Regions from separate parts of the Methylobacterium sp. TK31 genome, predicted to be linked through region 2. Evidence: riboswitches for the same ligand, from Rfam matches in the RefSeq annotation. Region 2 holds a riboswitch; the other holds the start of a gene.
What was found. A riboswitch is a leader RNA that binds a small molecule or an ion and turns the genes downstream of it on or off. The one in region 2 is predicted to bind thiamine pyrophosphate.
Positions count from the first base shown of each region.

Region 1: linked by a shared signal. The riboswitch ahead of thiC (phosphomethylpyrimidine synthase ThiC) and the one ahead of thiO (glycine oxidase ThiO) in region 2 are both predicted to bind thiamine pyrophosphate.

Region 1 covers NZ_CM143964.1:4,932,267-4,936,519, reverse strand. The annotation lists gene thiC (phosphomethylpyrimidine synthase ThiC) at 27-1,919, opposite strand; TPP riboswitch at 1,999-2,107, opposite strand; gene ACXJY8_RS23100 (BA14K family protein) at 2,257-2,979, shown strand; gene ACXJY8_RS23095 (hypothetical protein) at 3,079-3,333, opposite strand; gene ACXJY8_RS23090 (zinc metalloprotease) at 3,536-4,253, opposite strand, start outside.
Region 2 covers NZ_CM143964.1:3,203,307-3,207,559, reverse strand. The annotation lists gene rpoD (RNA polymerase sigma factor RpoD) at 1-855, shown strand, start outside; gene ACXJY8_RS14885 (adenylate/guanylate cyclase domain-containing protein) at 1,170-2,417, shown strand; TPP riboswitch at 2,480-2,608, shown strand; gene thiO (glycine oxidase ThiO) at 2,686-3,891, shown strand; gene thiS (sulfur carrier protein ThiS) at 3,888-4,100, shown strand; gene ACXJY8_RS14870 (thiazole synthase) at 4,103-4,253, shown strand, end outside.

The DNA.
Region 1 (4,253 bases), 1.7 Mb from region 2:
GTCCGGGTCATGGCTCTGCGACGCTGCTACTCCGCCGCGTCGACGTAGAGCTTGCCGCCCTCGGCCTGGAACTCGGCCGATTTCGCCGCCATGCCGGCCTCGCGCTCGGCCGCGCTCATCGGCGTCGCCTCTCCGAGCACCTGCCCGGCCGCCTCCATCGCCAGCACCTCGGCGCGCAGGTCCTGCGTGATCTTCATCGAGCAGAACTTCGGGCCGCACATCGAGCAGAAATGCGCGACCTTGTGGGCGTCCTTCGGCAGGGTCTCGTCGTGGTAGGCGCGGGCCGTATCGGGGTCGAGGGAGAGGTTGAACTGATCCTCCCAGCGGAAGTCGAACCGGGCCCGCGACAGGGCGTCGTCGCGCAGCTGCGCCGCCGGATGGCCCTTGGCGAGGTCGGCGGCATGGGCGGCGATCTTGTAGGTGATCACGCCTTCCTTGACGTCGTCGCGGTTGGGCAGGCCGAGATGCTCCTTCGGGGTGACGTAGCAGAGCATGGCGCAGCCGAACCAGCCGATCATCGCGGCGCCGATGCCGGAGGTGATGTGGTCGTAGCCGGGAGCGATGTCGGTGGTCAGCGGGCCGAGGGTGTAGAACGGCGCCTCGCCGCACTCCACGAGCTGCTTCTCCATGTTCACCTTGATCTTGTGCATCGGCACGTGGCCGGGGCCCTCGATCATCGTCTGGCAGCCCTTGTCCCAGGCGATCTTGGTCAATTCGCCCAGGGTCTCCAGCTCGGCGAACTGCGCCGCGTCGTTGGCATCCGCGATGGAGCCGGGGCGCAGGCCGTCGCCCAGCGAGAACGAGACGTCGTAGGCCCGCATGATGTCGCAGATCTCGTCGAAGCGCTCGTAGAGGAACGACTCCCGGTGACCGGCGAGGCACCAGCGCGCCATGATCGAGCCGCCGCGGGAGACGATGCCGGTGACCCGGCGCGCGGTGAGCGGCACGTGGGCGAGGCGCACGCCCGCATGGATTGTGAAGTAGTCGATGCCCTGCTCGGCCTGCTCGATCAGGGTGTCCTTGAAGACCTCCCAGTCGAGCTTCAGCGGATCGCCGCCGACCTTCTCCAGGGCCTGGTAGATCGGAACCGTGCCGATCGGAACCGGCGAGTTGCGCACGATCCACGAGCGGATGTTGTGGATGTTGCGGCCCGTCGAGAGGTCCATCACCGTGTCGGCGCCCCAGCGGGTCGCCCAGACCAGCTTCTCGACCTCCTCGGCGGCCGAGGACGTCACGGCGGAATTGCCGATATTGGCGTTGATCTTCACCAGGAAGTTGCGGCCGATCGCCATCGGCTCCACCTCGGGGTGGTTGATGTTGGCCGGGATGATGGCCCGGCCCCGGGCCACCTCGTCACGGACGAATTCCGGCGTGATGAAGGCCGGCAGGGAGGCGCCGAAGCTGTTGCCGTCGGCGAGTGCGGCCTGCGCGCCCTCCAGCATCGTCTGGCGGGCGAGGTTCTCCCGGTTGGCGACGTAGATCATCTCCTCGGTGATGATCCCGGCGCGGGCGAACTCGTACTGCGTCACCATCTGGCCCGGGCCGGCCTTGCGGATCTCCCGGGTGGCCGGACACGGGGCCACGAGCTTGTCCTCGGGCACGAACCCGTTGTCCTCGGGCTTGACCGCACGCGGCGTCACCGTGGCGTAGCCGCGCCGGGCGATCCAGGGCTCGCGCACCAGCGGCAGGCCGGCATGGAGGTCGATCCTGGCATCCGTCTCCGTGTAGGGGCCCGACGGATCGTAGACCCGCACCGGGGCCTCCTTCGGATCGCTGAGCGTGATTTCGCGGAACGGCACCCGGATGTCGTCGTGTCCGGCCACGGGCGCGTAGACCTTGCGCGAGCCCATGATCGGGCCGGTGGTCACCGCCTGGGGCTGGCCCTGCGGCAGATCCTTCGGGAGAACGGGTGCATTCATCGGGTTCGCTCCTGGCGTGGGAGACGATCCGGTTCGGATGCGACGGTGCCGGATGGGATGGCGCCTGGGGATTCGCGCCGTCTTTCGAGATTCCCGTCCCTCCGCCGGTACGAACCGGATCAGGTTCAAGGGTCAGGGCGACGCGCCCAATCTCAGCTCCCGTACTCGGAGCCCCCCTCGGAATGCTTCCAGATTCATGGTCGGCGGCCGGTTTGTCAATCGCCGGATCGGCAAAGCGACGCGGAAGGGGGTGTGAAACGAACTTTGTCGTCAGGCCCCGCGTTTGTTCACCAGAAGTTCGATCCTCGGGATCGACACGCGAACGACAGGTTCTCCCATGAAACGCATATTTCTGGCATCGGCCGCCCTGGTCGGTGCCCTCGCGATGATTCCCGCTTCCGCCGACGCGCGTCCGGGTGGCGGCGGCGGCTTCCGCGGCGGTGGCGGCGGCTTCCACGGCGGCGGCCTGGGTGGCGGCGGGTTCCGTGGCGGCAATTTCGGCGGCGGTGGCTTCCGCGGCGGTCTCGCCCAGGGTGGCGGTTTCCGTGGTGGCAACTTCGGCGGCGGCGGCTTCCGCGGCGGCCTCGCCCAGGGTGGCTTCAACCGGGGCGGGTTCAACCGCGGCGGAGCCATCGGCGTGGGCGCCGGTGCCGTCGGTGCCGGAGCGGGCCTCGCCGCCGGCAACGGCTTCCGGGGCGATCGCGGCGGGTTCAACCGCGGCGGCGCCTATGCCGGGCGCGGCTACGGCTATCGCCGCGGCTATGGCGGTCTCGGCCTCGGGCTCGGCCTGGGTCTCGCGGGCGCCGGCATCGGCTACGGCCTCGGCAGCGCCTATGGCGGCTATTACGGCGACGACTACTACGCCGGCGGCTACGCACCGGCCTATTACGGCGGCTACGCGCCCTACGGCGGCGGCTATGCCGCGACGGGCTACGAGGCCGGCCCGGAGGTCGCGACCAGCGGCGAGGACGTGGCCTACTGCGTCCAGCGCTTCCGCTCCTACGACCGCCCCACCGGCACCTATCTCGGCAATGACGGCCAGCGTCACGCCTGCCCGTAGCGGCCACGGGTGACCGCAGGATCGAAGGGCTCCGCCGCGAGGCGGGGCCCTTTCGCGTTTCGGGCCGTCAGGCGCGTGGAGGCCGGCGGCCGGTCCGCCTCAGGACCCCTGCAGGCTCTCGGCGAAATCGTCCGGCACCTCGCCGAAGCTGCCGAGAATGGTCGCGCTCTCCAGTTCGCCGGTCTCGTCGTCGGCCACGACCTTGATCGCCGCCGTGCCGGGGAAGCGCGCCGCCATGGCTTCGGCCTTCTTCAAGGCGCCGCTCTCCGTTACCGCCACCTCGCGGTCGCCCGGCGAGAGCCGTTTGCGCTTGAGCACGAAGGTCTGCACCAGGAACGTCGTCTTGAGGGCCATGACAGGGTCTCTCCACCGGGCGCGCCGGATCGGTCGGGTCCGGAGGCCAGGGCACCTAGCACGAAAGCCCGCGAGGGCCCCACGATGCCCCGATGCCGCGGCCGCGTCGCCCCGCCTTCGGGCCGCCCCCCTCCTGGCGGGGCGAACAGACCGGCGCGTCATCGCGCACATCCCGCCCCGTGCGCTTCCCGCGACGTCCCGCTCACCAGAGGCGGACGAGGCCGAATCCCGCGATGACATCCGCCAGATCGATGCCGAACGCCCCGGTCAGCAACAGGCTCACCCGAAACAGGGGACGGGTGAAGGCCGACGAGACCAGGAACAGGCCGAGCAGCACCAGACCGGAATGCCGGGCCATGCGGTCCGTCCAGGTCCAGAGGGCGGTGGCGTTCGCGGACAGCCAGGGCCGGAAGATGTCGTAGCCGTCGAGGCCCGGGACCGGCATCAGCCCGAGCACCAGGGCCGTGCCCTGGAACAGCACCGAGACGGCGAGCACCGCCCGCAGGGGCTCCGCCCCCGCACTCGACAGGGCATAGAGGAACGCCAGCACGAGCAGGAAGGCGAAGCTCATCGCCGGGCCAGCGGCCGCGATCGCCGATCGCCGGCCCCGGCCGAGGCCTTCCGTGGCAGAAGCCCCGACCCCGCCCGGGAACCCGACCCCACCCATGACGGTGAAGAGCACGGGCAGCAGCATGGTGGCCACCGGGTTGGGCGCACGCAGCGGATCGAGGGTGAGCGCTCCGGTCCGGGGCAGGCCCCAGACCCGCGCGGCGCGGGCATGTCCGTACTCGTGCAGGCACAATCCCAGCACCCAGCCGGCCATCAGGAACACGAAGGCGGCGCCGGAGCCCGCGAGCGCCCCCGTGCCGATGCCGAAGCCGACCCCGCTGAAGATCAGCCCGACGAGGAGCACGTTCGTG
Region 2 (4,253 bases):
GTCGAGAAGGGCTCGAGCGAGGTCGCGCGCCTGCGCGAGCAGATCCTGACCCTCGCCTCGGAGACGGGCCTGGAGATCGGCGAGTACCGCAAGATCGTCAACATGGTCCAGAAGGGCGAGCGCGAAGCCCGCCAGGCCAAGAAGGAGATGATCGAGGCCAACCTGCGCCTCGTGATCTCGATCGCCAAGAAGTATACCAACCGCGGCCTGCAGTTCCTGGACCTGATCCAGGAGGGCAACATCGGCCTGATGAAGGCCGTCGATAAGTTCGAGTATCGCCGCGGCTACAAGTTCTCGACCTACGCTACCTGGTGGATCCGCCAGGCGATCACCCGCTCGATCGCCGATCAGGCCCGCACGATCCGCATTCCGGTGCACATGATCGAGACGATCAACAAGATCGTTCGGACCTCGCGCCAGATGCTGCACGAGATCGGCCGTGAGCCGACCCCGGAGGAGCTGGCCGAGAAGCTCGCCATGCCGCTGGAGAAGGTGCGCAAGGTCCTCAAGATCGCCAAGGAGCCGATCTCGCTCGAAACCCCGATCGGCGACGAGGAGGATTCGCACCTCGGCGATTTCATCGAGGACAAGAACGTCGTCCTGCCCATCGATGCGGCGATCCAGTCGAATTTGCGCGAGACCACCACGCGCGTGCTCGCCTCGCTCACGCCCCGCGAGGAGCGGGTGCTGCGCATGCGCTTCGGCATCGGCATGAACACCGACCACACCCTCGAGGAGGTCGGCCAGCAATTCTCGGTGACGCGCGAGCGCATCCGTCAGATCGAGGCGAAGGCCCTGCGCAAGCTCAAGCACCCGAGCCGCTCGCGCAAGCTTCGGAGCTTCCTCGACAACTGAGGTCTTCGAACGCGCCGGTTCGTCCCGGCGCGCCGTTCTTCCGGAAGAGCCGGCTCCTCTCGGGGGCCGGCTCTTTCGTTTCATGATCTTCGACGTCGCCGACACAGGAACGGGGTAGCATCCGACGGTGCGCGGGCGCTGGATACGCCTCCCGGCAACCAGTCGTCGACGGAACAGGGGAGGCGCGTCGCGCCACGTTGGCGTCGGTGTTCGACGCCTGGTCTGCGCGGTTGAAGCGGTCACGCCCGCACGATACTCACGAAACCCGAACGGTCGCCGTTGCCGGACGCCGCTTCTCAACCCACCTTGGCCATATGCTTGATCGAGGCCCGCCCCAGCCTTCTCCCACCGCCGAAGCCGATGGCTCCGAGGCGGCCGATGTCCCATTCGGCGCGCTTCAGGAATGCGTGGCGCTGCGCGACTGGCTGCTGAGCGAGGGCGCGCGGATGCCCAAGGCCGAGGAGCTGCTCTCGGGACTTGCCGAGCGCCTGATCCGGCTGGACGTGCCGGTGGATCGCGCCACCACGGCCATCGACGCCCTGCATTCCGAGTATTCCGGCGTCGGCCGGTTCTGGACCCGGGAGGCGGGATCCTCCGTCCGCCTGTTCCCGCACGGCGAGGCTTCCGACAAGGCCTACCGCGAGAGCCCGTTCTTCCGCGTCCACGAGACCGGCGAGTGGCTGATCCTCGACCTCGCCGAGACGCCGGACGACGCCTTCGCGGTGATCCCTAACCTGAAGGCCGAGGGCTATCGGCACTACATCGTCGCGCCGCTGTTCTTCACCAACGGCACCCGCAACGGCATCTCGTTCGCGACCCGGTCCGAGGTCGGCTTTCGCGGCGAGGACGTGGCGATCCTGCGCTTCATCATGCCGACCCTGGCCGCCGTCGTGGAGATGCGCAGCGTCAACAAGCAGCTCGACCACGTCCTGCGGATCTATGTCGGCGACGAGCCGCACAAGGCGATCCTCGGCGGCTCGATCCGGCGCGGACACGTCCAGCGCATCCGCTCGGCGATCCTGTTCGCCGACATGCGCGACTATACCCGCATCTCCGCCGACATGACGCCGGAGGAGGCGGTCGACCTCCTGAACATCTTCTTCGATTGCCTGGTGCCGGCCATCGAGCGCGAGGGCGGCGAGGTTCTGAAATATCTCGGCGACGGCCTTCTGGCGATCTTCCGCGAGCCCGGCGACGACCTGGGGGGCGCCGCCAAGGGGGCGCTCACGGCCTCGCAGAGCGCCATGGCTGCACTCGCTGAGGCCAATGCGCTCGGGCGCTTCGCCAACCCGGTGGCGGCCGGCATCGCGCTGCATCACGGCGAGGCGGCCTATGGCAACGTGGGCTCGGGCGCGCGCCTCGACTTCACCGTGATCGGGCGCGACGTGAACCTCGCGAGCCGCGTCGCCCGCCTCAACCGGACGCTGGGCGAGCCGATCCTGATGACGAAGCCCTTCGTCGACTTCCTCTGGGACATGCCGGAGCCCCTGGGCGAACACGCCCTCGACGGGTTCTCCCAACCGATGGGCGTCTACCGCCCGGTGCGCCCGCCCGCCGCCTGACGCGCCGGCGCGGCGGAGGCGCAGGCGGGGATTGACCCCGGCGCTCGGACGGCCCACATCAGGGCTGTTCCAGGGAGATCCCCGGCAAGGGGCTGAGAAACCGATGGCTGTCCGTTCGTGGATGGCGGCGCGGAAATCCTTCGAACCTGACCCGGTTCATACCGGCGTAGGGATTGGACCGCGGGTTTCTCCTCAAGCCCGGCACGCTTCACCGCTCGAAGCTGCAGCCCCACCAATCTCGTCGCCCGTTGCGGAGATTGCGTTGGACGTGACCCCGAACTCCTTCCTCAACCTGCGACGCACGCACGGCGATGCGCCCCCGGCCGCCGCCGCTCCGGCGCGCAGCGATGTGGTCGTCGTCGGCGCGGGCCTGATCGGTCTGTCGGCGGCCTGGCGCCTGGCGCAGGCCGGGCGATCCGTGGCCGTGCTGGAGCGCGACACCGTCGGCGCCGGGGCGAGCCTCGCCGCCACCGGCATGCTGGCGCCCGCGGCCGAGCACGAGCCCGGCTCCGACCCGCTGCTGCCCCTGGCGCTGGAGAGCCTGTCGCGCTGGCCGGGCTTCCGCGATGCCCTGCAGGATGCGGCCGGGCTCGACATCGACTACCGGCAGGAGGGCACCCTGGTGCTCGCCATCGGCCGCGACGAGGTCGAGCGCCTGCGCTTCCGCCACGATCTGCAGAAGCGCTCCGGGCTCGACGCGCGCTGGCTGACCAGCGCCGAGGTCCGGGCCCGCGAGCCACGCCTGCGGCCGGCCGTCACCGCCGGCCTGTACTGCCCGCGCGACCACCAGGTCGACCCCAGCCGGGTGATGGCCGCCCTCATGCGCGCCTGCCTCGCCGCCGGAATCGTCATCGTGGAAGGCTGTGCGGCGCGCTCCCTGGATTGGAGCGCTGGCCGGGTCACCGGCGTGAACACGGATCAGGGGCTGACCCGGGCCGACACCGTCGTGCTCGCCTCCGGCGCCTGGAGCGGGGAGGTGGGGCTCCTGCCCGACCATCTCGCCCTTCCGGTTCGTCCCCTGCGCGGCCAGTCCCTGGCCCTGCGGACCACCGCCCGCACCGGCACGCTCGCGCATATGGTCTGGACCGAGCAGGTCCACATGGCGCCCAAGAGCGACGGCCATCTCGTCGTCGGGGCCACAGTGGAGGATTGCGGCTTCGTGCCCGGCGTCACGGCCGGCGGCCTCTACGCCTTGCTGGAGGGCGCCCGCCGCGTCCTGCCCGGCATCGAGGAGATGGCGGTCGAGGCGGTCTGGAGCGGCTTCCGGCCGACCTCGGACGACGATGCGCCGATCATCGACACGCTGGCGCCCGGCCTCGTCGTCGCCACGGGTCACCACCGCAACGGCTACCTGCTGGCCCCCGCCACCGCCGATGCGGTCGCGGCCCTGGTCGTCGAAGGGGCGTTGCCGGACTTCGCCCGGGATTTCGGTCGCGCTCGCTTCGCGCCGGCGCCGCAGAGGGCCATCGCATGAGGCTCACGGTGAACGGCGAAGCCCGCGAGAGCGCGGCCGCCGATCTCGACGCCCTGTTCCGGGAAGAAGCCGAGGAGACCGGCATCGACAGCCCGCAGGGCATCGCCATCGCGCTGAACGGCGCCGTGATCCGTCGCCGCGACTGGGCGGCCACCGTCCTCGCCGACGGCGACCGCGTCGAGATCGTCCGCGCCATGCAGGGAGGCTAGACATGACCGAGATCGCGAACGACACCGATACGCTGACGATCGGGGGCGTGAGCCTGGGCTCGCGCCTGTTCATCGGCACCGCCGGCTACCCGACCCAGAGCATCCTGTTCGACGCGGTGGCGGCCTCCGGCGCAGAGGTGGTGACGGCCTCGA